DNA from 4 places in the Exiguobacterium sp. PHA03 genome. Region 1 is predicted to be linked to each of the others. Evidence: riboswitches for the same ligand, from Rfam matches in the RefSeq annotation. Region 1 holds a riboswitch; each other region holds the start of a gene.
The links. A riboswitch is a leader RNA that binds a small molecule or an ion and turns the genes downstream of it on or off. The one in region 1 is predicted to bind S-adenosylmethionine.
Positions count from the first base shown of each region.

Region 2: it holds a riboswitch for S-adenosylmethionine, as region 1 does, so the genes downstream of both, Q7C19_RS09910 (methionine ABC transporter ATP-binding protein) here and Q7C19_RS13010 (LLM class flavin-dependent oxidoreductase) in region 1, are expected to answer to the same signal.
Region 3: it holds a riboswitch for S-adenosylmethionine, as region 1 does, so the genes downstream of both, metK (methionine adenosyltransferase) here and Q7C19_RS13010 (LLM class flavin-dependent oxidoreductase) in region 1, are expected to answer to the same signal.
Region 4: it holds a riboswitch for S-adenosylmethionine, as region 1 does, so the genes downstream of both, Q7C19_RS08940 (methionine ABC transporter ATP-binding protein) here and Q7C19_RS13010 (LLM class flavin-dependent oxidoreductase) in region 1, are expected to answer to the same signal.

Region 1 covers NZ_JAUTYQ010000003.1:89,635-97,279, reverse strand. The annotation lists gene Q7C19_RS13020 (SRPBCC family protein) at 45-512, opposite strand; gene Q7C19_RS13015 (ATP-grasp domain-containing protein) at 588-1,535, opposite strand; gene Q7C19_RS13010 (LLM class flavin-dependent oxidoreductase) at 1,532-2,590, opposite strand; SAM riboswitch class I at 2,665-2,767, opposite strand; gene Q7C19_RS13005 (DUF975 family protein) at 2,878-3,516, opposite strand; gene Q7C19_RS13000 (DUF817 domain-containing protein) at 3,710-4,495, opposite strand; gene Q7C19_RS12995 (YczE/YyaS/YitT family protein) at 4,649-5,314, shown strand; gene Q7C19_RS12990 (MarR family winged helix-turn-helix transcriptional regulator) at 5,469-5,924, shown strand; gene Q7C19_RS12985 (nitroreductase family protein) at 5,926-6,561, shown strand; gene Q7C19_RS12980 (nitroreductase family protein) at 6,614-7,249, shown strand; gene Q7C19_RS12975 (NAD(FAD)-utilizing dehydrogenase) at 7,326-7,645, shown strand, end outside.
Region 2 covers NZ_JAUTYQ010000001.1:1,887,205-1,894,849, reverse strand. The annotation lists gene Q7C19_RS09920 (MetQ/NlpA family ABC transporter substrate-binding protein) at 1-236, opposite strand, end outside; gene Q7C19_RS09915 (methionine ABC transporter permease) at 264-929, opposite strand; gene Q7C19_RS09910 (methionine ABC transporter ATP-binding protein) at 919-1,932, opposite strand; SAM riboswitch class I at 2,018-2,122, opposite strand; gene Q7C19_RS09905 (aminotransferase class I/II-fold pyridoxal phosphate-dependent enzyme) at 2,185-3,372, opposite strand; gene Q7C19_RS09900 (alpha-glucosidase) at 3,521-5,131, shown strand; gene Q7C19_RS09895 (MBL fold metallo-hydrolase) at 5,194-5,922, opposite strand; gene Q7C19_RS09890 (SMP-30/gluconolactonase/LRE family protein) at 6,049-6,855, opposite strand; gene Q7C19_RS09885 (metal-sensitive transcriptional regulator) at 7,034-7,297, opposite strand; gene Q7C19_RS09880 (RNA polymerase sigma factor) at 7,524-7,645, shown strand, end outside.
Region 3 covers NZ_JAUTYQ010000001.1:1,642,630-1,650,274, reverse strand. The annotation lists gene ytkD (RNA deprotection pyrophosphohydrolase) at 1-207, shown strand, start outside; gene Q7C19_RS08670 (alpha/beta hydrolase family protein) at 179-943, shown strand; gene Q7C19_RS08665 (EAL and HDOD domain-containing protein) at 1,110-2,363, shown strand; gene pckA (phosphoenolpyruvate carboxykinase (ATP)) at 2,390-3,958, opposite strand; SAM riboswitch class I at 4,193-4,319, shown strand; gene metK (methionine adenosyltransferase) at 4,448-5,656, shown strand; gene Q7C19_RS08650 (GNAT family N-acetyltransferase) at 5,794-6,282, shown strand; gene Q7C19_RS08645 (serine aminopeptidase domain-containing protein) at 6,361-7,065, shown strand; gene mnmM (tRNA 5-(aminomethyl)-2-thiouridylate-methyltransferase MnmM) at 7,116-7,645, opposite strand, start outside.
Region 4 covers NZ_JAUTYQ010000001.1:1,696,519-1,704,163, forward strand. The annotation lists gene sufC (Fe-S cluster assembly ATPase SufC) at 1-663, opposite strand, end outside; gene Q7C19_RS08925 (MDR family MFS transporter) at 797-2,047, opposite strand; gene Q7C19_RS08930 (MetQ/NlpA family ABC transporter substrate-binding protein) at 2,127-2,954, opposite strand; gene Q7C19_RS08935 (methionine ABC transporter permease) at 2,987-3,652, opposite strand; gene Q7C19_RS08940 (methionine ABC transporter ATP-binding protein) at 3,649-4,671, opposite strand; SAM riboswitch class I at 4,750-4,854, opposite strand; gene Q7C19_RS08945 (bifunctional cystathionine gamma-lyase/homocysteine desulfhydrase) at 4,912-6,078, opposite strand; gene Q7C19_RS08950 (PLP-dependent cysteine synthase family protein) at 6,071-6,994, opposite strand; gene Q7C19_RS08955 (S-ribosylhomocysteine lyase) at 6,991-7,455, opposite strand; gene Q7C19_RS08960 (class I SAM-dependent methyltransferase) at 7,459-7,645, opposite strand, start outside.

The DNA of each region.
Region 1 (7,645 bases):
TAAGATATGAAAAAACGGATTCTCAGGCGCGGGAATCCGTTTTTTCATGCATTGTTCTTCTTTTGTTTCGCTGCCTCTTCTTCGACACGTTGCAACAAGGCCTGAACAATTTTCTCGTTTTCTCGTTCGCCACCGAGTGACAAGAGACTTTTCCCAACGAAGTTTGCCCCTTCATTTTTTCCTGTATAAATCAACAGACAACGAGCGTGTCCAAGTGGTTTGAGCGTAAACGTCATCTCAATCTTAAATATTTTAGCTAACGTGAATCCAATCGTATTTTGTTTAAAGTCCGGCTCATTCGTATAGGCTAAATCGGTCACGATGTAGGTTTCGAGTCGGTTGCCCTGCATGTACGTTTGACGATACGTCGAACCGACGACACCCGGTTTTCGTTCAATCACCTCATGCTGGACGACGTTCGGAATCAGACGTTGCAGCCGCGTGTGATCAAACAAGTGCCATGCTTCCTCAATCGGGATATCGAGCTGTCGTTCTTCTCTCCACGTAATCATAGATCCGCCCCCTTTCTATACAAATACCCTGTCATCCGGTCTTGTAACGTCCGGTGACAGGGCGGGAGCAGATTCTTATTTTACTGTGCTTGTTTCAAGAGCAGCTCCGAGGAACTTCGCCAGTTCAAGCATGCCGTAGCGTCCTGCAGCAGCTTCGGCATCGGAATTATAGTTCGTATTCGTATTGACATCATACGTATAGATCGTACCTGACGCATCCTTAATGAACTCGATACCTGCGACCGCGATCTGGTTCGCTTGGAGGAACGCTTCGTACTTTTCAATGATTGGATCATCGAAGCCTTCAACGATTTGGAACTTCATCGGTGTTTGCGGCGCTTCTTCACCAACTGGGCAAAACAAGTCATCAATCACACACGCATCAGCTGGGCAAAGTTCGAATCCTTCCGACGTATCGACTCGGACCGCATAGACGAATTTTCCACCCACGAACTCACACCGCGTGATGTACGGTTCTGGTGCTTGGATGTACTCTTGAATCAACGTGATGCCATCGACTGGTTCGTCGAATGTCGAACCATCGAGATAAGCTTCAAGTGCTTCAATCGAATGGAATAACTGGACGCCGAGACCTTTCCCGGCACGGTTATGTTTCGTGATGAATGACGAAACACCGATTTCTTTTGCTGCTTGTACGATTTGATCACGTCCGACAGCAGCTGTTGTCTTTGGTACACGAATCCCAGCCTTACGCAATGCCGTGTATTGATTGACTTTGCTGACTTCAAGACGGAGCGCACGCGTTCCGTTAAAGACAGTCCGGTCATGCTCTTCTAACCAAGCGAGGACCCCTTCCGTCAACTCTGGCGCATAACGATGCCCCCGCGTATGCGAAGACGCACTCATACGACTGTAAAAGACACCTTCTGGCGGCAGTTCATCTAACGGTACGATTCCTTCATTCAAGTGCCACTGCTCGTACGGCAACTTGAGTTCGTCGAGACGTTTGATGAGATGATCCGTCCATTCTTGGTTTTCGTGGAGAATATGAATTTTTGTCATGATTGTTGACCTACCTTTCGTTTCGCTTCGACCAGTGGCATTACGTCACGGGCAAAGCGTTCCATTTCTTCGAGTTGTGGTGAGAATTGTAACAAGAGCAACGTGACACCAACGGCTTCGAACGCTAGAATCCGTTCGGCAATCTGTTCTGGTGTTCCGATCAAGTTCGGTCGCAGACCACGGTTCGAGACGGAATAATCATTTCGCTCGACCTGTTGTTCGAGTTGCGATTTACTGATGAAATCTTGATAACCGGCATAACCGGCGCTGTCTTCCTTGACGTCCGTGATGCGTTGCCACTCAAGAAGCGCTTCTTCTTCCGTATCCCGGCAAATGATGTAGGCAGCAAGACCGAAGCTCTCAAGCGGTGCGTGTCCCGTCGCTTCCCGGCGTATTTTCATGTCATTGATTTTATGAGCTACTTCTTCAACAGTGCCTCCATGCATGACGTAGGCATCACAATGTTCGACGATCGTCCGTTTTCCGGCTTCACTCTCTCCACCAGCGTAGAGCTTAATTCCCGGACGCTGGACGGGTTTCGGATGGAGTTCTGCCTGTTCGATCGTATAGTGATTGCCGGAGAAGCTGTACGGTGACGCATCTGCCCATAGTCCTTTCATGACCGTGACGAACTCTTCCGTTCGGGCATAGCGTTCATCGTGTGCAGTAAAAATACCGTTGTATTGTTTTGCTTCTTCTGCCCACCAGGCCGAGACGACATTGAGCGTAAATCGTCCTCCACTCAACTGATCGATGTTTGCCGCCATCTTCGCCGTCGTCGCCGGATTATGGAACCCGGGACGAACCGCTGTCATGATTTCAAGACGTTCTGTTGTTGCAGCAATCGCCGCTGCCGTTGTCCATGCCTCAAGACTCGGTTCCTTGATGCCTTTGATATCGTTCAAGTTCAATTCCGCAATTAACGTCGTCGAGAAGCCGATGCGTTCAGCTGTTTGTGCGACTTGTTTCGCATAATCGAATGTCGCTGGCATCTGTTCATCCTCGACGTTACGTAACCATCCCCCAAAAATCGGTAACCAAAAACCATACTCCACTCCATCGTCCCCCTTATCATAAAAAAACGCTCTTTTCGAAGTTCGAAAAGAGCGACGGTATCTTGTCCTGTCCGCTCTTATCTTCAGAAGGTATTCCTTCCTGGAAGTAGCACCTTCCGCCATAGCGGGGTTGCTGAAGTGTCTTCGGGCCAGTCCCTCGACTTCTCTAGATAAGATGTGTTGCATTCATCGTACAGAATTCATTGAACTAAAGCAACCATTAAACCGTCTTTTCCTATCGGATTTACCCCTAAAGAAAAATCCCGACGTAGTGTCGGGATTCGGAATTAGTATGGTGCGACGAAATCTGATGTCTGCTCTGGCGCCTGCTCCCCACGAATACGATCGTAGAATTTGGCAAGCGTGACACTGAAGTATGGTCCGACCCATAGGACAGCAAGACCAAGCGTAACGATGACAAGCAACGCCCAACCAATGAATGATAGGAAGAGTAAAAATGCTTCCATTTTATGACCATCCATGAGTTGACGTGAACGCGTGATTGCCTCGAGAATACCGATTGACGGCTCATCCCGAAGGATGTAGTACGTCAACAAGTAAGAGAATGACTTGATGATACCAGGGATGATTAAGAGTAACGTCCAGAGCGCGATAAAGATGAATTGAACAATGGCCAGCCCCACCACTTTCAGGAACATACCATATGGCTCAAACAAATCCGTCACTTTCGTTTCTTCGCCACGAGCAATCGACATGGCAATCCATGTCCAACCGACTCCTACTGGAATCAATAAAATCGACACCAATGATACAACGAGATCTATACTACTAGACGGCTCATCGATATCCGATCCAAATAAATTAGGAACACCCTGAATAATACTAAACAGCAGAAAAGCTAGGACTGCAAATCCCCAACGACCGCTGAGCGACTCCTTCGCTGCTTTCTTTAATTGAGATGACATGAGTAAGGTCCTCCTTGAAAAATAAGTTCTCACCTTACTCTACGGCTTAAAACTTCTAATGTTTCACTCTTTTTTCAATAATTTCCCGTCTCGTTGCTGGTTGAGCCAAGCACGCTCAAGTTGTCGTCCACATGTTAGAACGAGCGTTGAACATCGAAGCGCTTCATCGCAAACGAAATGTCATGTTTTTCGTCTATGTATGCTGATATATCTCCACAGCCGGATCCCGTTGCTTGTATTTCGCGACGATGACGATCAGGACCGTGATGATCACAAGCAGGAACCAAGAAGACAATTTTCCGAGATCAACGACTTCCCATCCTCTTTCCTGATGCGGATAGACCCACCCTTTAAAGAACGTCACGATATTCTCAGCGATCCAAATAAAGAACGCGATCAGTAAAAAAGACAGGACGAGCGGCATCCGGTAGATCGTCTGCTCGATCGTAAAATGAACCCATGACTTATAGAAGACAAGGACGACGAGGACCATCAATAGCCAGCGTGCATCGAAGATCCAGTGGTGGGTGAAGAAGTTGAGATAGACGAGACTGCCTACGCTGATCGCAAGCCAAGGTGGTGGGAATGCTGTGAAGCGTAAATGAAATCTTCGGAACGCTTGACAGACATAACTTGCGACACTTGCATACATGAATCCTGCATACAAGGGAACACCAGCCACTTTCGTTAGAGCCTGTTCCGGATAACTCCAAGACCCAACGTTCACTTTGAACAGTTCAAGTGCTAGACCAATCACGTGAAAGAGTAAGATCAGTTTGAACTCTTCCAGCGTTTCATAACGCGTGACAAGTAAGACGATTTGGACGAGAAGACACCATAGCAACAGGAGATCGTATCGAGCGATCGGTTCAGCAGGAAGATAACGTGAAAGAGCAAGCGCTGCGAAAATCATGACGGGAAAGACGCAACAGACGGCTTCTATGTATGTAAAACGAATCAGGTGTCGGATCGCTTTCATCCTGTCATCTCCTTTTTTCTTCAGTATACGTTTCTCTTTCGACCTTCCCCTCCTTCTTAAGATGGAAAAAACGGAAAATTTCGTCTTTCTTCTTCTACTTTCCTCATGATACAGTTAACGAATCAATTATTTTTAAGAAATGAGGTGTTAGACATGACGCGTCATCGTGCTTCCTGGTTATTACGCGCTACGTTAAAGTGGGGACTCTTCCTACTCGGTTTATTTTTACTCGCTCTCGGCTCATCGATGATGATCACTGCTGAACTCGGTGTCTCGACGTGGGATGTATTGCATCTTGGTCTCCAAAAGAAAACACCACTGTCCGTCGGAACGATTATTTTGCTCGTTGGTCTATTACTCGTGTTCGTTAAGTACACATTAGACCGCGTCACACCACAAATTGGAACACTCGTCAACGCGATTTTCGTCGGTGTCTTCATGAATCTTGTCCTTAATTCTCATCTCTTACCCTCTTTTGAGTCGATCTGGTTGAATACGATCTGGTTGATTTTCGGCATCTTCATCATCGGCATGGGGGCAGGTCTTTATGTTGCTGTCGGATATGGAGCCGGTCCACGCGATGGGTTGACGCTGACACTTGCAGAGCGATTTGGAACGTCGATTCGTCTGATGCGGACGATCATGGAGGTCACGGCATGCGGCATTGGCTGGTTGCTCGGTGGTCCTGTTTTCTTCGGTACAATCCTCTCGATTTTCTTAATCGGACCATTCCTACAATTTTGGTTGTTCTATTTCCGTCGGATCATTGCAGCGATCGATGCAAAAGGAATTCCAGCGTCTAAACGCCAAATTAGCTAAGTCGCCTGACTCGATATCATTCCGCGTGAATGATATCTCTTTTTATGTTAAAAGCAAATAAGTTGCGTCATCAAATTAAACACGTTATATTCGTTTACATATCAATCTTTGATACGTCAAAGGTTTCTTCGAACGAAGGGAAGGATGTGATGGATTGAGTATCTCCTGCACTGAAAAAGGACGATTGATCTATGCACTCGTTTCTGTCAATAAGACGATTGCTCAAAAATTCGATCTCTGTACGGATGGTTTTAGTCAGACTCGAATGGATCTACTCGCTCAACTACAAGTCGATCAAACGATTAGCCAAAAAGAGTTACAAAAACGCGTCAATGTGGATCATGCGGCAGTGACCCGTCATCTCAAGCACCTGGAATCGACCGGGATGATTGCTCGCGAGCGTTCAGCTGCTGACAATCGGGTGATTCTTGTTTCTTTAACGGAACAAGGGGCGACGCGCATCGCTCAATTACGCGAACAAAAAGATGAGTTTCTCGAGGATCTACTCGAAGGATTCTCTGCTGAAGAACAACGGACGTTAGCTGAGATGATTCAGCGCATCGAAGCAAACGCTGACGCATTACCTAAACTAAAAGAGGAGTCGATTTAATATGGCAACGCAAACTCAAACAGACTTCATGGAAATCGTTAAAGGACGTCGCTCGATTCGTAACTACGACACGAACGTGAAAATTTCAAAAGAAGAAATGACACAAATCCTTGAAGAAGCAACACTTGCACCTTCTTCCGTCAACATGCAACCATGGCGTTTCCTCGTCATCGATAGCGAAGAAGGAAAAGCAACACTTGCACCACTCGCGAAATTCAACCAAGTCCAAGTCGAGACATCTTCTGCTGTCATCGCTGTCTTCGGTGACATGAACGCAGTCGATCAACTCGAAAACATCTACGACACAGCTGTTGCGAAAGGGCTCATGCCACAAGAAGTACGCGATCGCCAAGTACCTGCGATCCAAGGCATGTACAGCAGTATCTCAGCAAACGATTTGAAAGATAGCATCTTGATCGACTCAGGTCTCGTTTCGATGCAATTGATGCTCGTCGCTCGTGCGCACGGATATGATACGAACCCAATCGGTGGTTACGAGAAAGATCAAATCGCAGAAGCATTCGGTCTTGAAAAAGAGCGTTACCTCCCAGTCATGTTGCTTTCAATCGGTAAAGCAGTAGATGCAGGATATCCATCGGTTCGCCTACCGATCAACGACATCGCAGACTGGAAATAAGTTTTTCACACCACAAAAAAGAAAAAACATACACAAGGGAGATTGAATAATTATGACTACTCAAACAACAACGGACTTCATGGAAATCGTTAAAGGACGTCGCTCGATTCGTAACTACGACACGAACGTGAAAATTTCAAAAGAAGAAATGACACAAATCCTTGAAGAAGCAACACTTGCACCTTCTTCCGTCAACATGCAACCATGGCGTTTCCTCGTCATCGATAGCGAAGAAGGAAAAGCAACACTTGCACCACTCGCGAAATTCAACCAAGTCCAAGTCGAGACATCTTCTGCTGTCATCGCTGTCTTCGGTGACATGAACGCGGTCGATAGCATCGAGACAATCTACGATATGGCTGTTGAAAAAGGTCTCATGCCACAAGAAGTACGCGATCGCCAAGTACCAGCCATCAAAGGTTTCTACCGTCCAGAAGACGTTGAAACATTACGTGACAGCATCTTGATCGACTCAGGTCTCGTTTCGATGCAATTGATGCTCGTCGCTCGTGCGCACGGTTACGACACAAACCCAATCGGCGGTTACGAAAAAGATCAAATCGCGGAAGCATTCGGTCTTGAAAAAGAGCGTTACCTCCCAGTCATGTTGCTTTCAATCGGTAAAGCAGTAGATGCAGGATACCCATCGGTTCGTCTACCAATCGCTGACATCGCAGAATGGAAATAAGCGATCTCACTCAGTCCGGATTCCTTTTATAGGAATCCGGCTTTTTTGTATACTCAGAGAAAAGGAGGCGTCTGTAATGTATGATGTGACGATTATCGGAGCCGGTGTAGCGGGAATCTTCCTTGCTCATCAGCTCGTTGAAGATGGGCAATGCGTCTTACTGCTCGATGCCGGAAAACCAATCCGCAAGCGAACAGTAGAAGATGCGTATCTTGGATTTGCAGGGCTTGGAAAATCAGAAGGAAAATTCAATTATGCGATGGGATTCGGCGGAGAGCTCGTCTCAAAAATCGGTGAAGAGACGACACGACGACTGTTCCAAGAAGTCGATAATCTTTTATGTACATACGGTGCCGATATGATCGAGACCTACTCGACGCATTCACCTGCTGTCGC
Region 2 (7,645 bases), on a different contig from region 1:
CCACTACCGAGTGCGATGTTTGGTTGGATATAATCGCTGAATTCGACGATTTCGACTTTATAGCCTTTCTTTTCGAGTTGCGGTTGAATCGCTTGTTTGACCATGTCGCTATAAGGACCGCTTGTCGCCCCAATCTTGATCGTCTTGTCTTTTTCATCAGCGCTGCTGTCTCCGCATCCTGCGAGGATTCCTGCACCGAGTAAGGCTGTCGCTAAAAAGGCATATCGTTTTTTCATGATTCAACTCTCCCTTTATATGTATGATTAGCGCTTGTCTGTTTTTCGCGCTAGTTGATTGCCGAGTGCTTGAATGCTCTGGACGATGACGATGAGGACGACGATCGTCACGATCATGATGAGATTATCATAGCGATAATAGCCGAAGCGGATCGCGAGGTCACCGACACCTCCGCCGCCGACGATCCCAGCCATCGCCGAGAAGCCGATCAAACTGATCGTCGTTAGCGTGATGCCCTGAATGATGCCAGGGAGTGCTTCTGGTAAAAGGATACTGACGATGATCCGTAATGGTTTCGCTCCGCACGCTTCCGCTGCTTCGATCAAACCAGGTGGAATCTCACGCAGTGATGTTTCGACGAGTCGTGCGAGAAACGGAATCGCTGCGACACTGAGGCTGACGGATGCTGCTGTCGGACCAATCGTATTATCAAGCAAGAATTTCGTTAATGGAATGAGGGCAACAAGCAAGATGATGAACGGCAAGGACCGGACGATGTTGACGACGAAGTCAAGGACACGTCGGATGGCAATGTTTTGAAAGAATAAACCGCGGTCGGTGACGAACAGGAGAATCCCGAGTGGAATCCCGACGACCAATGCGAAGGCAAGCGAAATGCCAACCATCCACGCCGTCTCACCAAGTGCCTTCAACAACTCGGGTAACATCGTTTGTATACGATCAAGCCACATCCTGAATCACCTCGAGTGTATGAAGTTCCGCCGCAAGCCAGTCGAGGGCAGGTGCGATTTGATCGGAGGATCCCGTCAAGCTGACGATTAAGACACCAAAAGCGACGTCTTGGATGTAATCGACTTTTCCGTGCAGGATGCTGACCGAGATATCGTATCGACGGATGGCTTCCGATAACGTACTTTCACCGGTCTTCTCGCCCGTGAACTGCAGGCGGATGATCTTTCCCGGTGTCGCTTGCAAGATGCGTTCCGGTAGCTCGATCTGGAGTGCCGTGTCGACGTAATGTTGTGTCACCGGATGTTTGGCTTGACTGAACAAATCGTATGTAGAGGCGACTTCGACGACTTCCCCTTGCGACATGACCGCGACACGATGGCAAATCTGTTTGACGACATCGATCTCATGCGTGATGAGGACAATCGTCAATCCGAGTCGTTCATTCAAATCTTTCAACAAATCTAAAATCTGCAGCGTCGTGACCGGATCAAGGGCAGAGGTCGCTTCGTCACATAACAAGACGGTTGGATCATTCGCGAGTGCCCGGGCAATCCCAACGCGCTGTTTTTGTCCGCCGCTCAACTGACTCGGGAAGTTCGTTTCGAATCCTTCGAGTCCGACGAGTGAGACGAGTTCACGGATCCGTTCTGGAAAATCTGCTCGTTTGACGCCGGCAGCCTTCAGTGCGAAAGCAATGTTATCTGCGACATTACGCGACTGGATCAATTGGAAATGCTGAAAGATCATTCCTGTCCGCAAACGAAGTTGACGCAAATCTGCTTTTGACATCCCACCGAGCGAGACACCGTCGACCTTGACCGTTCCTTGTGTCGGATGCTCGAGACCGTTGATCAGACGAAGTAACGTACTCTTACCGGCACCGGATTCGCCGATGATCCCAAAGATTTCTCCTTTTTGAATCGTCAAATCGACATCCCGTAATGCGAAAATCGGGGTCCGGTCTCGGACGAACCGTTTCGTAATCTGTTTGAATTCAATCATTTGCTCATCTCCTTGTACAAAAAAAAGTCGCTTTTTCCTAGTAGCAGAGCAACCAGAAAAAAGCGACGAAAGTGTAAGATTTCGTAACTTATCTCTCAGAATGAATCCATTCTGTAGGATGTGGCACCGTTCCTGATAGGTGGTTGCCGGACGTCGTTGGGCCTAATCCCTCGGTCGCTCTCGATAAGTAGTTATGCTGTTGGGATTTACTTTAACGGAAATGATTCCCATCTGTCAAATGTTTTTTCAGAATTATTCCGCAACAGGTGTCCGGAACAGGTTGAGCGTTCCGATTCGGTCGACGGCCTCCTCTAGCCGTTCGACGTCAGCAATTAAGCTGATCCGCACGTATCCTTCGCCGTATTCACCAAAGAATGATCCAGGGGTCACGGCGACGTGTGCTTCGTCAAGCAGATGATCCGTGAAGCTTTGGGACGTGTATCCTTCCGGCACGGGGAGCCAGACGAAGAAGGAACCGCCCGGTCGTGGTCCACTCCAGCCGATTGCATCGAGTTTCGTAAACAATGCATCGCGTCGTGTTTCATATAAGCTACTTAACTCACGGACACATGTTTGGTCACTCGTCAGGGCAACGGTCGCTGCATGTTGGATCGGTGTGAAGGCACTGACGTAGAGATGTTCCTGATACGTCTCGATGCTTGAGATGACGGACGGATTTCCGATCGCGAAAGCGATTCGGAAGCCAGACATGTTGAAGCGTTTCGAGAGTGAGAACAACTCGATTCCGACATCTTTCGCCCCTTCCGTCTGCAAGAAGCTTCGTGTGGGACCATCAAAGCTGATGCCACCGTAGGCTAAATCATGGACGACACAAATATCATGGGCATCCGCGAAGGCAACTGTCTGTTCGAAGGCTTCTGCTGTCGCTGTCGCACCTGTCGGATTACTCGGGTAATTGAGGAACAACATCCGGGCGCGCTCGACATCTGTCGTATCAAGTAAATCGTAATCCGGCAGGAAGTTATTTTTCTCAAGCAATGGAAGCGTAATCGGGTAAGCACCAGCAAGTGCTGCTCCAGACAGGTAATCCGGGTACCCCGGATCCGGGACGATGACACCTTCTCCAGGATTGACGATCGTTTGTGGTAAGGCGACGATTCCGGCTTTACTACCGAGAAGAATTGCGACCTCGGTTGCCGGATCGATCGTGACGCCGAATTCGTTCGCATAAAAGCTCGCGACGGCTTGCTTTAAAAAATCATGTCCACGAAATGGTGGATATTGAAGGTTTGTTGGCTCATCGATCGCCTGTTTCAAGGCGTCGAGAATATGTACGGGCGTCGTTTGATCGGGTGTTCCTTGACCAAGGGTGATGACATCATGTCCGGCAGCTTTCACAGCACCGATTCGGTTCGCAAGTTCAGCGAAAACGGGAGCAGGAAGCCGATCGATGGCGATAGATGGAGCGAAATGTTTCATGGATGTGTGCCTCCTTCGTAGTATTGTCGTCAAGGATAACGAATATTCAGTCAAAAGAAAAGAACTTTTTTGAAATTCAAAAAAATCGTCCAATAAACAGGTACAGATATGTGGAGCGGGAATAGAGAGTAGGGAGAGGAGTGAGGAGATGAAGCGAGCTAGCTGGAAAGAAGCAGTCGTCTATCAAGTCTATTGGCGCAGTTTTAAGGATTCGAATGGGGACGGCATCGGTGATTTGCGAGGTGTCATCGACAAGCTAGATTACATCGCATCGCTTGGTGTCGATATCGTCTGGTTAAATCCATGTTACCGTTCTCCAGACATCGATAATGGCTATGATATTGCCGATTATTACACGATCATGGACAAGGCGGGGACGATGGGCGATCTACAAGAGTTGATCACAGCGGCTCACGCACGCGGCTTAAAGATAATTCTTGATTTGGTCGTCAATCATACGAGTGACCAGCATGACTGGTTCCGTCAGTCGCGGGACCGAATCCACGACAAGGATGATTGGTACATCTGGAAAGATGGAACGAAAGAGACTCCCCCGAACAATTGGCGGTCGTACTTTGCGCCGAGCCCGTGGACGTGGAGTGAAGAGCGCGAACAATATTATTTCCATTCTTTTGCGAAAGAGCAACCGGACTTAAACTGGGAACAACCGGCTGTCCGGCAAGCGATCTACGACATGATGAACTGGTGGATCGCTCAAGGGATTGACGGTTTCCGGATGGACGTCATCAACTTGATCAAAAAACGTTCGCTTGAGGATGTCGTCAATCCGTTTAATCTATCGTATCTCGGGAATCAACCAGGTGTGCACGACTTCCTTCAGGAAATGCATGCGAACGTCCTTGCCGGGAAAGACTTGTTCACGGTCGGTGAGATTCCGTTCGTTGGTCCGGAAGACGGTCTGTTATATGTCAGTGAAGAACGTGAAGAACTTCGGACGCTGTTTCACTTCGAAATCGCGGACGACATGGAGGCGATGGATCTTTTACGTTTCAAGGAAATTCAGAAACGATGGTATGACGTCTTGTATCCGTTAGGCGTCAATTCACAGTTTCTCAACAACCACGATCATACGCGACAAGTGACCCGCTTCGGCAGTGAACGATACCGAGTCGAGAGTGCGAAACTACTCGGTTTGATGTTGCATACATTACCTGGCATTCCATACGTGTATCAAGGAGAAGAGATTGGGATGACGGGGATTCGCTTCTCGGATCCGTCGCTCTATCAAGACGTCGCCTTTCGCAATCGATATGAAGAGCGCGTCGCTGGCGGCGAGGATCCGGAGGTCGTACTCTCGTCAATGCAGTTACTCGCACGCGATAACTCCCGCACGCCGATGCAGTGGGACGGTACGTACGCGGCAGGCTTTACGAGTGGGAAACCGTGGTTAGCGGTCAATCCGAATTACACGGACATCAACGTCGCGCAAGCAGAAGCCGATCCATCATCCGTACTTGCCTTCTACCGAGCATTGATTCAGATGCGAAAGGATCATCCAATCATGGTCTATGGTACGTATCGCGACTTAGCTCTTCATGATCCGTATCTCTACATCTATGAGCGGGAACTAGAGGGAGAAGTGTGGCGGATCGTTCTCAACGTGCATGACGAACCGATGCAAACTGCCTTCGTTTTATCACAAGATAAGTTGCTTGTGTCGAACTATCCAGATATCTCGGATGAACTACGTCCTTATGAAGCACGTGTATATCGATATACTGTTACAGAACAGAATTGAACTGCTGGACGAAAAAACATCCGCGACGTGTCAGGAACGCGTCGCGGATGTTTTTTCGTGTGTTATTTGAAAGGTGACGATTTTTTCGTCTGTAAGACGTGCGTGAATCGATCGACGGCTTGGCGCATCTCGTAACTTGGTCCAAGGATGAGGGGACCATGTCCGACGGCAAGAATATCTGGAGACAGTTCCGTTAATTGATCGGCGGAGCGAAGAGCAACGTCCGGATCCCATGTCGCAAGTGCTGGGAACGGAAATTGCCAACGGACGTCACCGGAGACAGCGAGTCCCCCTTGTGTCTGAAAGGCATCTCCGGCGATCAGCATCCGACTACCTTCATGCCAAAGAGAAATCGAACCAGGTGTATGACCTGGCGAGGCGATGACGCTGAGGCTACCGACTTGTTGACCACTTTCGAGCAATCGATCTGGACGTGTTTTGATGTTTTTCGGAATACCGCCTTTTAAAGGAGTCGTTTCGCCTTCGCGTAGCGTCTCGTCCCCACTGAGCAATGCGGCATCACGGTAACTGATGCATACTTGAGCGAGAGGAAAGGCATTCGCAAGGAAATCGAGCGAGCCGACATGATCGGCATGTGCGTGTGTCAGGATAATCGCGCCGAGCGGTTTTTCTTGCTTTCGAATATAGTGATAAAGCGCCTTTGCGTTGATTCCGAGTCCGGCGTCAATCAATGTCAAACTGTCTGCTTCTTCAAACAGGTAGCAATTGACCGGGAAAAAGGATGGGGTCGTCTGCAATTGGTGTAAACGTTCGATGATCGTGACACGCATCGGCTTCACTCCTTCAAAAAGTAAATAGACTTCTTCTTTAGTATCGTCTGTTTTTGAATAGGCGTCTAGACGGATTATGTGTAAAAAGAGGCACCATCTATTACTAGATGATCCCTCCCATGCTAATTATTCAAATGTCACAGCGAAGACAGCACCGGCATGTGGTGCATCATCTCCGTTGGCAGCTGTCGTGACGAGTAAGCGATCTTCGTAAAAAATCGGACATGTCGGATTCGAGACAGGGAAGTCGACATGATCCAGTTTTTCGCCCGTCGTAAGATTCCAACGTGTGATACATGATCCGGCGTAATGTGCGATCCAAGCATGACCTTCAGCATCCTTCGTCATACCATCCGGGAATCCTTCTTCCTCTTCGAGATCAACGGCGACGCGTTTATTCGAAAGTGGGGCATCGGGAGCGTAGTCGAAGGCATAGACTTTTTTCGTTGGTGTATCGATATGATAGAGCGTCTTGCCATCTTCTGACCAGACGAGTCCATTAGAGTTCGTTAAGTCTTCGTGTAAAACCTCGATGGAACCGTCATGACGCAGACGGAACAGCCCAGCTGTTTTACCGTCTTCTTCATTGATGCTACCAGCGACATATTGTCCGGTCGGATCGAGCTTGCCATCGTTCATCCGATCAGAATCCGGTAATGACAATTGATGTTCGAGAGACAGATGTCCTTCCTTGAGATCGAACGTGCCAAAGCCATGTGCTGATGTGACACGCAATAAGTCCGGAGCGTCCGTCAAGGCAATCGATGTAATAGCGCTTGGCAACGTATATGGTTTAAGTGCTTCTGTAACAAGATCATATGAAAAGAGCAGTTGATTCGGAATATCGACGAAATAAAAGCGTTTTGTTTTTGCGTCGTAAACAGGAGATTCACCTGTCTTACACGTGATATCAATGAATAGGGAAACGGTCATGAGTACTCTTCCTCCTAAGCGGACGGCTCTACATGCTGTCCAAGTAATAACAATTTAGTATACCTGTTTTGATACGCAATCAAACCTAAGTCAAGGTGTATACTCGCAACGACTTTGGGAAAAGAAACGTTAAAAAAATAGCCTGCTTCCAAAGCAGACTATCGGTATGAACGTGACGTCAGCGGCTTTTCACCAGTAGGTTGACCGCTTCCTTCACGAGTTCTTCTGTTTGTCCATCGCCGTTTTGTTCTGCTTCCTTGACACACTCGATCAAATTCGAGCTAACGACGACGCCGATCGTCCGGTCAATCGCAGAACGGGCAGCGGAGAGCTGGGTGATGACATCGCGGCAATCTTGCCCTTCTTCCATCATCCGTAAAATACCTCGTAGCTGTCCTTCAATCCGACTAACACGGTTTTTCATCTTCCGATCATAATCCATTTTTATTCCTCCGATTCCCGTTGACCTGACGTCATGTAGTATCTTTATGCTATGCCCATTACGGTATCGCTGTCAATTCAGCAGAATTTTAAGCTATACTTTTAATAGAATGAGGGAATATGGATGTGGTGAAGTTTTTTACTTAGAAAATGGGTGAAATCGAAAACGATTTGGTGTCAGCTTGCGTATACTATATGATAGGGCTGACGTCAGAAGGAGGAGAAGGATGCACACTCAATCCGATGAATCGCTTTATCATCTGATGCGTAGCGGTGACGAGCAAGCTCTCGAGACATTATACGATAAGTACGAGAGGTTATTGTTTTCATTCGCCCATCGCTTTACGAA
Region 3 (7,645 bases), on a different contig from region 1:
GGAAAAGGGGATACGATCATTAAAAATATCTACTTCGCGCAAATCGAATCGCTGTCATCCCATTTGGCTGTAGATGAAACAGATGGTGCTTTTCTGTTCGAGAAACTCCCTGATCGTCTCGATACGAACCGACAATACAGTTTCATGATGAAGGACCGCGTCCTTCCAGAGACACTCCGTGTACTTAGCGAACGCCGATTGGTTTGAACTTCCGCGGCAAGGTCCGTTTCGGACGTTTCGGATGTTCTATACGACGACAGACGGGGAGCGCGTCGGTGCCTATATCGTACTTCCGCAAGTCGCGAACGGACAGGGGATTCTCTACTTGCGAGGTGGCACACGATCTATCGGAATGGTTCGACCGACACGGCTGCTCGCGTTTGCGCAGGCTGGTTTTTTCGTCATGGCACCTTTCTATCGGGGAAACTTAGGCGGAACAGGAAAAGAAGATTTCGGACATCGGGATGTCGAAGACGCATGCAGTGCTTTCGATTGGTTGCAACAACGTGTCTCGCATGTTCATGCATTCGGATTTTCTCGTGGGGGGCAAATGGCATTACTCCTGGCTCATCATCGTCCAGTTGCGCGGACGGTGTCGTGGGCAGGCGTGACCGAGTTGACATGGACCTACGAGGAGCAGAAGACGATGCAAAAGATGTTGCGTCGCTATACGGGGGGGACACCAGACACCGTACCTGAGGCGTATAAGGTGCGCTCGCCGCTTCATGTCGCTCCTCAAGGTGAAGTATTATTGATTCATGGTGCGTATGATGAGAACGTTCGTTTACGACATGCGACGGCTTATGCTGCACGTCATCCCGACCAAACCCTGCTTCAGACTTATGCGTATGCACATCAGTTCCCGATCCATGAAAAATTACGTGTGACGCGTGATATTTTGACTTGGTTCGAGACAGGCATTTGGAACCGATATGATACATGATTCAAGCAATACGACGTTTGTCGTATTGCTTTTTGTATTTTGGAAGATGAAGCATAGAGATTGAAAAAACAGACCATTGATACATTGTAAAAAACAATAATCTCCTAAAAAGTAAACTTTGATATAATAGAAACCATCTGAGGACAATGGAGGGGGCAGGAGAACGATGGATATCTTATTAGCACGTCAACCCATCGTTAATCGAGTTGGATCAATTGATGCATTTGAATTATTGTATCGTTCGATTGAACAAATGACTATTTTTGATGGGGATTTAGCGACGATGGATGTATTGACGAATACACTCGTCCATATGGGGGTGGAACATGTCGCGGAAGGAAAAAAACTTTTCGTCAACTTTACGTCAGATTTGTTGAAAAGTGATCTGATTCATTATTTAGATCCTAACCGATTCGTCATTGAAATTTTAGAGACAGTTGATATTGATACTGAAATGTTGTCTGTTCTGCATAGTTGGAAAGAAGCAGGCTTCACATTAGCACTTGATGATTTTGTGACAGATTTACTTCGACAGCACGGAGCGGAATTGTTTGCGTTGATCGATTTAATTAAAATCGACATCGAGGCAATTTCCCCTCGCGAGCAAAGTGCCATTTTGCATATCGTTCGACGTAATTATCCTCATATTAAGATGCTTGCTGAACGTGTCGAGACACACGAGGATCATACACGTTGTCTTGATATGGGGTATGACTGGTTCCAAGGCTATTTTTATGCTAAACCGATGCTGATGAAAGGGAAAGCTGTTCCACCACAATTGCCGGTGTTGTTAAAGATGCTGAAGTGGCTTGATACGGATGAGAAGTACGATGAAGTCATTGATGAAATCGAAGCCAATCCGTATATCAGCATCCAGGTATTACAACTAATCAATTCTCCGGGAGTGGGATTACGCAATACAGTTAGTTCCGTTCGTCAAGCGATCTCACTACTTGGCTTCGCTCAACTTAAAAGCTGGATTTCGTTGATTGTATTACGTGAAATGAAGCTCGCAAGTCCTTATGAATGGTCGAATGAGTTGCTGCGTTCTTCCTTACATTGCGCAAAGCTCTGTGAGTTGTTTGCAACAGAAACAAGGACGCTGCAACAAGAGAGTGCCTATATGATCGGCTTGTTATCGCATATCGATGCGTTATTGTCCGTTGATATTGACGACATCATCGATCAATTGCCAATCGAGGATTCCTTGAAGATTGTCCTCCAAGGAAAAGACCATCCGTTCCGGGATTGTCTAGTGCTTGCGATCAGCGCAGATCGCGGTGATTTCGAACAGTTCGAATTGCTCAGTCAACGGTTAGGTGTATCACTTCCGCGAGCATATGCGTTACTTACGGAAAGTCAGGAGTGGCTTATGCAAAAAGAGATGCATCTTCAAGAAGAGACAGATGCCATTCTATAAAAAAAAGAGCCCTGAGGCTCTTTTTTTTATAGACATGGACCTGCTGACTTGATCGCATCCGTCGCACTTTCGAAACGAAGGAAATTATGTTGGAATTTCTCAGCAAGCGAACGCGCTTGTGTGTTGTATTCGTCAGGATTTGACCAGACGCGTACCGGATTGAGTAATTCACTTGGAACACCAGGAACTTCAAGTGGCATATGAAGTCCGAAGATTGGGTGCTCTTCTGTTGGAATCGCTGCAAGTGTTCCGTTGACGGCAGCGTTGACCATCGTCCGTGTATACGATAGCTTCATTCGACTACCTGTCCCGTAAGCACCGCCTGTCCAGCCTGTGTTGACGAGATAAACGGTCACACCGTGACGATCAATCAGTTCTCCGAGCATCGTCGCATACTTTTCAGGTATCAGTGGAAGAAATGGTGAACCGAAGCATGTCGAGAACGTTGCTTCCGGTTCCGTGATACCACGCTCTGTTCCAGCAAGTTTTGATGTATAACCTGATAGGAAATGATACATTGCTTGTTCTTTCGTCAATTTACTGATCGGAGGCAAGACGCCATACGCATCAGCCGTCAAGAAGACAATCGTCTTCGGATGACCAGCCCGTGATGGAACAGCGATGTTATCGATCGCTGTGATCGGATAAGCAGCACGTGTATTTTCTGTCAACGATGTGTCATCGTAATCAGGATGACGAGATTCATCGAGCATGACGTTTTCAAGGACAGTTCCGAAACGGATCGCATCAAAAATTTGCGGTTCTTTTTCGCGTGACAGATTGACCGTCTTCGCATAACATCCACCTTCAATGTTGAAGACGCCGTCATGCGACCAACCATGCTCATCGTCACCGATCAATTGACGGCTATCGTCTGCTGACAGGGTGGTCTTACCAGTACCGGATAGACCGAAGAACAAGGCGACGTCGCCTTCGTGTCCGACGTTTGCTGAACAGTGCATCGAAAGGACATTTTCTTGTGGTAAGAGGTAGTTCATGACGGAAAAAATCGATTTTTTGATTTCGCCCGCATATTCGGTTCCACCGATCAAGACGATCCGGTGTTCAAACGACATGGCGATGAATGTCTCGGAATTCGTTCCGTCAACGGTAGGATCTGCTTTGAAATGTGGCGCGTAGACGACCGTGAACGGTTCGAAGGCAGCCACTTCAGGATACTCGCGTAAAAAGAGTTGTTTGGCAAACAGGTTATGCCAAGCGTATTGTGTGAGCACACGAACCGGAAGGGTGAAGTGCGTATCTGCCCCAGCAGCAGCTTCTGTGTAGTAGAGCTGATCGGCTTCGTTCATGTAACGAAGAACCTTTTGTAACAATTGTTCAAATTTGTCTCCATCCATCGGTTGGTTAACATGACCCCAATCAATGTGAGACTCGCAGGAAGAATCACGGACGATGAACTTATCTTTTGGTGAACGACCTGTAAATTTCCCCGTTTCTACAGATAGTGCGCCGTTCTCAGCAAGGACACCTTCTTCGTTTCGAATCGCATGTTCGACAAGTTCAGCAACAGATAGTTGTTTGAACACATGCTCTTTCTTGAGTAGTTCTTCGATATTCAGGACCGTCATCGGCATCCTGACCCCACCTTTCCCCTACGTTGGTTTTGGCTCACTGCATTTAGTATGACACATTCATTATATATGACATACTAAAGGGAGCGCAATCATTTTCTAGTGCTGATTTCTATTTATCTGGAAACGCTTTCAGCATTAATAGTTTAACATCTCTTTTAAAAAGTTTCGACTAGAATTTGAAACCTTGCTTGACAGAGTAGGTACAACTTTATATCATGTAATTCGTAACGGATACTCTTATTCTGAGCAGGTGGAGGGAACAAGGCCCGAAGAAACCCGGCAACCGTCCTACATTAATTCATATATTAATGAGGGAAAAGGTGCTCTCCTGAAGCGAAGTAAACACTTCGAACGATAAGAGGGTAAAGGAAGAACGCACAACCTTTCCCTGACCATTTTTTGGACTTGGAAAGGTTTTTTTCATTTTACCGTCCCACTCAACTAGGGGAAATGAGTACACCGTCAAATTCTTTTTTGGGAGGGTCATACATGACAAACCTTAATCGCCGACTATTCACGTCGGAGTCAGTCACTGAAGGTCATCCAGATAAAATCTGTGACCAAATTTCGGATTCAATCCTCGATGCGATTCTTGCAGCGGATCCAAATGCACGTGTTGCGGCAGAAACTTCTGTTACAACAGGTCTCGTTCTCGTTGCAGGTGAGATCACGACATCCACTTACGTCGACATTCCAAAAGTCGTTCGTGAAACGATTCGTGAAATCGGCTACACACGCGCGAAATACGGTTTCGATGCGGATACATGTGCTGTATTGACATCGATCGATGAGCAATCAGCAGATATCGCTCTTGGTGTCGACCAAGCGCTTGAAGCACGTGAAGGTAGCATGTCTGATGCAGAAATCGATGCAATCGGTGCAGGAGACCAAGGTCTTATGTTCGGTTACGCAACGAAAGAAACACCAGAACTCATGCCACTTCCAATTTCGCTTTCGCACCGTCTCGCACGCCGTTTGGCAGAAGTGCGTAAAAACGGTCAACTCGACTACCTTCGTCCGGACGGAAAAACACAAGTCACGGTCGAATACAACGAGAACAACGAGCCGGTTCGTGTCGATACGATCGTCATCTCGACACAACATGCGGAAGAAGTTACGCTTGAGCAAATCCAAGCTGATTTGAAAGAACACGTCATCACACCGGTCATCCCGGCTGAATACATCGACGCAGCAACGAAATTCTTCATCAACCCAACTGGTCGTTTCGTCATTGGCGGACCACAAGGAGATGCTGGATTGACTGGTCGTAAGATCATCGTTGATACGTATGGTGGATACGCACGCCACGGCGGTGGAGCATTCTCAGGTAAAGATCCAACAAAAGTCGACCGTTCAGCTGCATACGCAGCACGTTACGTCGCGAAGAACCTCGTTGCTGCAGGTCTTGCAGACAAAGCAGAAGTTCAACTTGCGTACGCAATCGGTGTCGCGCACCCTGTATCAATCGCAGTTGATACATTCGGCACAGGAAAACTTCCTGAAGCACAACTCGTCGAATTGGTTGCTGAAAACTTCGATCTTCGTCCGGCTGGAATCATCAACATGCTTGATCTCCGTCGTCCGATCTATCGTCAAACAGCTGCATACGGTCACTTCGGTCGTACAGATGTTGAGCTTCCATGGGAGCAAACAGATAAAGCAGCAGTTCTTGAAGAACAAGCAAAACGTTTCGCATAATCAAAAAGTCCGGAAATCCTACGTGGGTTTTCGGGCTTTTTTGTTTCCGCGGAACTTTGCAGGAAACGAATGTTTTTTCTAGAAAAGGGTAAAAGTACATGAGTCGATTTGTATGAGTATAAAGGGGGGTTCCGATTATGGAAATACGCGAAGCTATTCCAGCTGATGCAGGACGTATTCATGACATTGCTATCACATCTTGGTTGGATACTTATGAAGAAATCTATTCCGAACGTTCGAAAGCGCATTTCGTGCAGGAGGCGTATCCGCAAGAAGAAGTCGTTCGTGCGATCCGGACGGCGGAAGAAGCACGGGGAGAGTATTTTTATGTCGGAATCATCGACGAGGAAATCGTCGGTTTCATTCATGCTGTTGATGTCGAAGGAACATGGGAGATCATTCGGCTTTACGTCTTGCCGGAATATCAGCAAAACGGAATCGGAAGACGTCTGATTCGTGAACTCGAACGACAAGGAGCCGTCCCACTCGAAGTCTACGTGGAAGCACGTAACTATAAAGCGCGTCAATTCCTGACCTCATTTGGTTTTGAAGAACTTAGTGAGATGACGGAAGAAGTGTTTGGGCAAGCGGAATCAGTCGTTCGTCTTCGCCATGTTGCCTCGTGAAATCCGTCTCGGGACGGTTTCGTTTGCGTTTGAAATAAGGTATCGTGAAAAGGAAGTATGAAGTGAAGAGGTGAGTTTGTGGTTGAACAACCAACAGGAATCATCGTATTAGTCTATCCGTTACAACTGCGTGCCCGTCCGAGTGAAGCTTTGATTCGAGTACTCGAAAGAGAGTATGAAGTGCTACTCGTCGACGCACCACGTCGCATTTCGTTTGAAGAGCACGGTCAACTGTTAAAAGAAGCATTACGCGAAGCAGGAAAACGAAAGCTACCGATTCATATCATCGCCTGTAGCATGGGGGCACTCGTCGTCAATCGTCTGTTGCAAGAATATGAACTACCAGTCGCAAGTCTTGCGTTCGTTTCACCATTGTTTGATTGGCATCCGTCGAAACAACTCGGAGGTGTCAAACAAGTCTTCGCGAGTGCGTTTGATCGTTTCCGTCCCGATGCGCCACTCGGTACGTTGCCGTTTGGTCAAAGTACGGAAGATACCGTTCGCATCGGTGAACTGACGTATGCGCAGTACCGGGAAATCGAAGAAGAGATCGTCGTACATGACGAGGAACGAAAAAAACTGCCTCGTGTAAACTTGGCTTGTTTTTATGCACCAGACGATCAGTTCGCAGACGTTAAACTGACACTCGAAGTATGTCGGAAAATGGGTGGCGATCAGATTTACTTACAACGTCTACACGGTTTCCCGCATTTCAGCTTTGAACGGTTGAATACACGGTTTGCGGAAAAATTATTGTTGTTTTTTAAATTAGTTGAAGAATGAAAAAAGTGATGGTTTCCATAGCGGAAGCCATCACTTCTTTATTTCTACTGTCAGCGCACTTTTTTCTCGATCGCGATGATGAACGGTGGATGATTCTGTTGATTCAAGAAGCGGTACTGAAGAACGGCATAACCTTGCTGATCAAGGGCTGTGACGTAATCTAGGACAGCATCGCGTTCCCGTTTTCCTTCAAGATGACCGTGATAGACGACAAGGACGACAAGACCACCAGGTGCAAGTACCGGGAGGAGAGCGTCGAGTGCTTCAAGCGTCTCTTCACCTGTCGTCGTGATCGATTTATCACTTCCAGGCAAGTATCCGAGATTGAAGACGCCGGTACGAACAGGCCGTCGTTCGTCCGAAAGACGCGCACCAACATGGATGTGACTTTCGTGATAAAGATCGACACGTTCTAACATTCCGGCTTCGTCGAGACGTCGTGTCGATTCCTCGATGGCTTGAGCTTGGACGTCGAACGCAAGGACTCTACCTTCTGGACCGACGCATTCTGCTAAGAACTGCGTATCATGTCCATTTCCGGCAGTCATATCGACGACGCAGTCACCAGGTTCGATGACGG
Region 4 (7,645 bases), on a different contig from region 1:
CATGATGTGGATGAAGTCTGGCTCGATATAGTTCAAGAGACGTTGATAGTGCGTGATGATCAAGCAGCCGAATTCAGGTGAACGCATTTCGTTGACACCTTTTGCAACGACTTTAAGTGCATCGATATCAAGACCTGAATCGATTTCATCGAGAATCGCGATTGCTGGTTTAAGCATCATCATCTGAAGAATTTCGTTACGTTTCTTTTCTCCACCAGAGAAACCTTCGTTGAGGTAACGGTGTGCCATTTCTGAAGGCATCTCGAGAAGACCCATTTGTGAATCAAGTTCACGGATGAATTTCATGAGTGAGATTTCATCGCCTTCTTCACGACGCGAGTTGATTGCTGAACGAAGGAAGTCTGAGTTCGTAACACCACTGATTTCGCTTGGGTACTGCATTGCGAGGAACATACCTGCTTGTGCGCGTTCATCGACTTCCATGTCGAGGACGTCTTCGCCGTCGAGTGTGACTGAACCAGATGTCACTTCGTACGATGGGTGACCCATCAATGCTGATGCGAGTGTTGATTTACCTGTCCCGTTTGGTCCCATGACCGCGTGGATTTCCCCGCCTTTGATTTCCAAGTTGACGCCTTTCAAGATTTCCTTGCCGTCGATCGCGACGTGTAGATCTTCAATCTTCAAGTGTGAAGCCTTCATGTTAGAATCCCTCCATCTATTCATTTCGTGACTGACGATTCAGAACACGAGCGTTACTAATTTAGTATCATTCTAATCTTAAAGAAACATGGCGTATTATTCAAGCGTCATCGCTCGTTGTTTTTTCTCAAAATCATGCGTTTTGTTGAGAATCATTCGAAAGTTTCATCGGTTCCTCCAGTTCCTCGATCGTCGAAGTCCGATGAATCCGTTGTGACAGTAGGAGCAGTGGTATTCCGAATAATGTCAAGCCCGCTAAAATCCCGAAAATCGGTAACGGACGGTCCGCTCCATATAAACTTAATAAATGTCCGCCGGCAATTGGACCGATTGATTGTCCGATCGACGTCAAGCCCATTGCCCCGAAATAACTGCCCCTTAATTCCGGCTTCGCAAAGCGATCAGTCAAGATGTCGGTCATCGTGAACATCATCACTTCCCCGCACGTGAAGATGAACATCGCGACGATCATCCACCAGATCGCGTTTGCATTCCCCATGACGAACAGTCCGATCGCAACAGTCGCAATCCCGGTCGTGATCGAAACGAGCGGTGACGTCTTGACGCCAAACTTCATGATCGGATACTGCACGATCAAGACGGTGATCGCATTGATCGTGATTAAGATCGCATAGAGTGTCTTCCCGCCTTCAAGGAGTGACGTCTCCGTCAAGAATTGCGGCAAGGTCGAATTGAACTGGCTGTAGCCGAAGACCCCGAAGATGATGCCGGCGAGTGCCAGCGTAAAGGCGATATCCGTCCGCAACAGACGAACCGTCGCTCCGAACGAGACCTTCTTGCCACCATGTGTCTCAGTGATTGGATGACGTTTAAATAAGAATCCAATCATCACCCCGTATGCCATATAGACGAACGCCGTGATGTAAAACGTTGCGGACGTATTCCCCGCACTCAGCAGTAAGGCAATTCCTGGTCCGATCGCAGCTGCGATGTTGATCATCGCGTAACGGATATTGAAGACGAACAATCGGTTCGCTTCGTCCGTCGTATCACTGATCAAGGCACGAGCGGATGGCTCAAAAATCGAACGACAGACTCCGTTCAAGGCACTGAGGATGAAGAATGCCCAGAACGTCTCGACTTGCGCGAGTGCGATGAAGACGATCGCGAACCCGATCGTTCCGGCGAGCATCATCGCCCGGCGACCATACCGGTCCGACAATGTACCGCCGATGAAACTCATAACGAGACTGGCGATCGCCGAAATACTGAGAACCCAGCCGACATCGACCGGATCAAACTTCAGAACGGTCGTCATGTAGATAGCGAAAAATGGCATCGTAATGAACGTTCCGAGACGTGAGAAAAACGTCCCGAACAAGACCCCGATTGTCAACGGATGCAGTTGACGTATGCGTTGCATATGATTCCCCCTAACCCCTGTTTCAGACAAATGAAAAGCATCCTTCCATTATATAGGAAGGATGCCGGCTTCGGTGAACTTATTTGCTGACTGGAACGACCGCACCTTTGTACTTGTCGAGAATCCAATCTTGGTTTTTCTTCTCGTGCAGCACGTCAAGAAGTGCTGTGACACGTTTGTCTTTCTCATCGCCGTCACGTGTGACGATGATGTTGACGTATGGTGAAGACTCATCTTCTGACGCGATCGCGTCTTTCAACGGGTTCAAACCGTTATCGATCGCATAGTTCGTGTTGATGAGGACGGCGTCGCCTTCATTGTTCTTGTAAGCTTGCGGAAGAAGCGATGCTTCGATGTTCGTCTTGAACTTGAGTTTCTTCGGGTTCTCCGCGATGTCACCGAGTTGCGCGTCTGTCGTTTTACCGTCTTTGAGTTTGATTAATCCTTCGTTTTGAAGGAACGTCAAGACACGACCGCGTTCCGCGACGTTTGAGCTCGTTAAGATCGTTGCACCGTTTGGTAACTTATCAAGTGACTTGTATTTCTTCGAATAGATACCGAGTGGCTCAACGTGGACGCCACCTGCGTTCGCAAACTTATACGATTTGTTTTCTTTCTCTTGTTGCTCGAGATACGGTACGTGCTGGAAGTAGTTCGCGTCGAGTTCTTTTTCAGCGAGCGCTTTGTTCGGAAGCACGTAATCTTGGAACTTCTTGATTTCAAGCTTGTAGCCTTTTGCTTCATATTCCTTTTTGACGTGTTCGAGGATCTGAGCGTGCGGTACGTTCGAAGCACCGATGACGAGTGTCTTGTCGTCGCTTCCTGATGATTTTTCGCCACAAGCAGCAAGACTGATTGCTAAAACGGATACAGCGGCAGTACCTACGAATTTTTTCCAAACTTTCATGAATGATTCCTCCAATATGAATAAAATTTGAATTAACGTTTATCGATTGCTCGGATCAGTAAGTCCCCAATGATTTGGATGACGAAGACGATTGCTAAGATTAAGAGGGTCGCAATGACGATGACATCGTTTTGAGAACGCTGGAATCCTTCGATGAAGGCCATGTCCCCGAGTCCACCTCCGCCGACTACTCCGGCCATTGCCGTGTAACCGACAAGTGCAACGAGTGTAACCGTGATACCAGAAACGATAGCAGGCAATGCTTCTGGGATTAAGACTTTGTAGATGATTTGGAACTTCGTCGCGCCCATCGATTCAGCTGCCTCGATGACACCTTTATCGACTTCGCGAAGTGCGAGTTCAACCATCCGACCGTAGAACGGTGCGGCTCCTAAAATCAGTGCCGGTAATGCTGCTGTTGGTCCGAGGAACGAACCGACGACTGCTTTCGTAAATGGAATCAATAAGATCAGTAAGATGATGAACGGAATCGAACGGAAGACGTTAACGATCAAGCTCAAGATCGAATAAAACGCCCGATTTTTGAACAACAATTCTTCATTTGTCGCAAACAATAATAAACCAATGATCAAACCGAGAACGAATGTCGAAAGACCAGCGACTGCCGTCATATAGATCGTACTGCCTGTCGCTTCCCACACCATGTCCCAGTCTAGGTTGTCAAAGAATGAAATCATCGGTGATCCACCTCCACTTCAACATCACTGGCTTGAAGCTTCGTGATGACCGCTTGTGTTGCTTCTGTTTCCCCGATTAACTGAATGAACAGTGTACCGAGCGCCCCTTCCTGTGATTGACCGACGTTTCCGCCGATGATATTGAACAGGACGGGTGAATCCTTCATGACTTCCGCGAGGATCGGACTTTCCGCCGTCGATCCGACGAACGTCAACTGAACGATTTTTCCGGTTGGGTAGCGTTCGCGGAGTTTCGCGAACGTCAACTCGTTTTCCGATGGCGACGTCAATTGTTTGACGAATTCCTTCGTCATCGCTTGCTTCGGATGACGGAAGACTTCTGCGACCGGTCCTTGTTCGACGATTTTACCGGCCTCCATGACGGCGACCCGGTGACAGATTTTTTGAATGACGTGCATCTCGTGTGTGATCAAGACAATCGTCAGTTTCAATTTTTCATTGATGTCGACGAGTAACTCAAGAATCGAGTCCGTCGTCTTCGGATCGAGTGCACTCGTTGCCTCGTCACATAAGAGAACGTCCGGGTTCGATGCGAGTGCCCGAGCGATACCGACACGTTGCTTTTGACCACCCGATAATTGCGACGGATAGGCTTTTTCACGTCCATCCAAACCAACGAGTTGAATCAGTTCCGCAACTCGTTCCTTACGGCGAGCCTTCGGGAAGCCACCGAGTTCGAGTGGGAACATGATGTTTTCTTCAACAGTCCGTGACCAGAGTAAGTTGAAGTGCTGGAAGACCATCGAGACATTCTTGCGGACGCCTCGTAATTCTTTTGGTTTCAGTGATGTCATTTCGACACCATCGATTTGAATCGAACCACTCGTTGGTGCTTCGAGCATATTCAACAATCGGATCAAGGTCGATTTCCCTGCTCCGGAATAACCGATTATTCCAAAAATTTCACCGCGCTCGATTGTCAGATCGACATTCGCGACGGCTTCGACCGCTCCGCGCTTTGAGCGATAAATCTTTCCTACGTCTTGTAAACGAATCACAACTGTCCCTCCTAAAATAAAAAAAGTGCGCGCGTTTTAGAGCAAACGCGCGCACTTTTCAGTACACAAAACCATTTGCTCTCATCTCCCAGACTTTTGTCTGCTGGAATTAGCACCACTTCGGATTAGATCCGCGGTTGCCGGGTTTCATCGGGCCAGTCCCTCCACCACTCTCGATAAGAGTTTCGGTATTAAGTTTGTAGAATATATTCTGAATATTAGCAGGGGTTATTTTTGTTGTCAAACAGTTTTTTCAGAAACTTTTTCGAGGAACGTGAAAGCACGTGTTAAGTCTTCTTTCAAATCTTCCGCATCCTCAAGTCCAACTGAAATCCGAACGAGACCGTCCGTGATGCCGAGTTCTGCCCGACGTTCTGCTGGGATCGACGCGTGCGTCATCCGTGCCGGAACGGAAATCAGGCTCTCGACGGCACCAAGACTCTCAGCAAGTGTGAAGAAATGTGTCGCCTCGACGAGTTTTTCTGCGTTCGCTGCTGAACCGACATCAAAGCTGATCATCCCACCAAATCCAGTCGCTTGTTTCGCTTGGATGTCGTGACCAGGATGCGATGCAAGTCCTGGGTAGAAGATGTTCGAGACGATGTCTTGCGCTTGCAAGAACGCAACGAGATCATGTGCTGTCTCTTCGATCGCATCCATCCGGATACCGAGTGTACGAAGACCACGGACGAGCAAGAAGCTGTCTTGCGGTCCAAGCACGCCGCCTGTCGAGTTTTGGATGAAGTGCATCTCTTCGCCGAGCGCATCATCTTTGACGACGACAAGTCCAGCGACGACGTCCGAGTGTCCGCCGATGTATTTCGTCGCACTGTGCAAGACGATGTCTGCACCGAGCGCGAGTGGTTGTTGATGATATGGTGTCGCGAACGTGTTGTCGACGACGAGTTTAAGATCGTGACGTTTGGCGATCGTTGCGATCGCTGCGATGTCCGTTACTTTCAACAACGGGTTCGTCGGTGTTTCGACGTAGACGATCTTCGTGTTGTCTTGGATCGCTGCTTCCGTTGCTGCAAGGTCCGTCGTATCGACGAATGTCACTTGAATGTTGAACTTCGGTAAGACGCGTTGCATCAAGCGGAACGTACCACCGTAGACATCATCTGTCATGACGATGTGGTCGCCAGACTCAAGCAAGTGGAAGACGGCATGAATCGCTGCCATCCCAGAACCGAAGGCAAAACCACGTGCGCCACCTTCAAGATCCGCAATCAATCGTTCGATGCTCGTCCGTGTTGGATTCGCTGTCCGTGAATATTCGTATCCGTCTTTGAGTTGACCGATTTTATCTTGCTTGTATGTGCTTGTTTGATAGATCGGAGGTGTGACGGCTCCTGTTGCCCGGTCGACACCTGTTCCTCCATGAATCAATGCTGTCTTCTTACGCATGAGTTTCGTCCACCTTTTCAAAGATTTGTTGGCTTAAATAGCGTTCGGCACTGTCTGCGAAGACGGTGACGATCGTACTGCCGGGGTGACGCTTCGCGATATCAAGCGCAGCAACGAGCGCTGCCCCTGCTGAGCTACCGACGAGTAATCCTTCGCGAGCAGCGAGTGTATGAACCGCGTCAAATGCATCACGGTCAGAAATCGTATGAATCTCATCAACGAGTTCACGTGGCACGAGGCTTGGCCATTTCGCTGTACCGATACCTTCTGTCTTATGCGGACCGGCTGGACCACCGTTCAAGACGGAGCCTTCCGGTTCAACGATTGCTGCTTTTGTACCGAGACGTTGTTTTAAGAAGTCCGCTGTTCCGGCGAACGTACCACCTGAACCACAACCGGCAACGAACCAGTCGATATGCGGCAAGTCCGCCATCAGCTCAGGACCGAGTGTCCGCTGATACGTGACTGGGTTCTCTTCGTTTTCGAATTGTAACGGAACGTAACTATTCGGAATTTCCTGACCGAGTTCTTTTGCCCGGTCGATGGCCCCTTGCATATCGAGTTCAGTCGGCGTGTTGACGACGGTTGCGCCGAGTGCCCGCATCAACGTCTGTTTTTCCTGACTGAATTTTTCCGGAACGACACAGATGACTTGAAGATCATATTTTTTAGCGGCGAGCGCCAAGCCGATGCCGGTATTCCCGGCTGTCGGCTCGATGATCGTACCGCCTGGTGTCACATGTCCGTTTTCGATTGCTGCATCAACGAGTTGAATGCCAAGGCGGTCTTTGACGCTGCCCCCAGGGTTCATCCATTCGAGCTTCGCCAAAATGCGCGTACCAGCAGGCAAATCGAATGAAGTGATCTCGTAGAGTGGTGTGTTTCCGACGAGGTCGCGGACGTTGTTCGCGATCATCCGAAGACGATGTCCCATTCATCACGACCGGCAAGCATTTTCTCGGCATAGTGCTTCGCTCCTTTGAGGTCATGTGCGCTCGCAAATCCACATTGGACTTCGTTTTGCGCTGGAATCTCTTCTGCTGTGAGGACGTCTTTCAACGTCTTCTCAACGAGTTCGCTCATTTTTTCGACCGAGTCGAAGTTCATCATCGCCATGTAGAAACCTGTTTGGCATCCCATCGGCGAGACATCGATGACATCATCCGAGTAGTTACGGATGTTTTCAGCAAGTAAGTGCTCGAGTGTGTGCATCGCACGCATCGGCATTTGCTCAACGTTTGGTTGCGTGAAACGGATATCGTATTTGACGACTTGGTCGACTTTACCTTCTTTATAACCCGCGACGCGGATATAAGGTGCTTTGACTTTCGTATGATCCAGGTTAAAGCTTTCGACGTTCATTTTTTGAAGTGCCATGATTTATTCCCCCATTTTCTCGGCTTCTACGAGCCAGACGAAGTGATTGTATTGTATAAATTTAACAGTGAATCCCCGTGATGTAAACAATTCTTCCATGACTGGAATCAACGGGTAGAACTCGCGTTCGAGATCTTCCGCTAACGCATCAAACCCTTGAGCACGTGCTTCACGGATCGTTTGCAGGCGT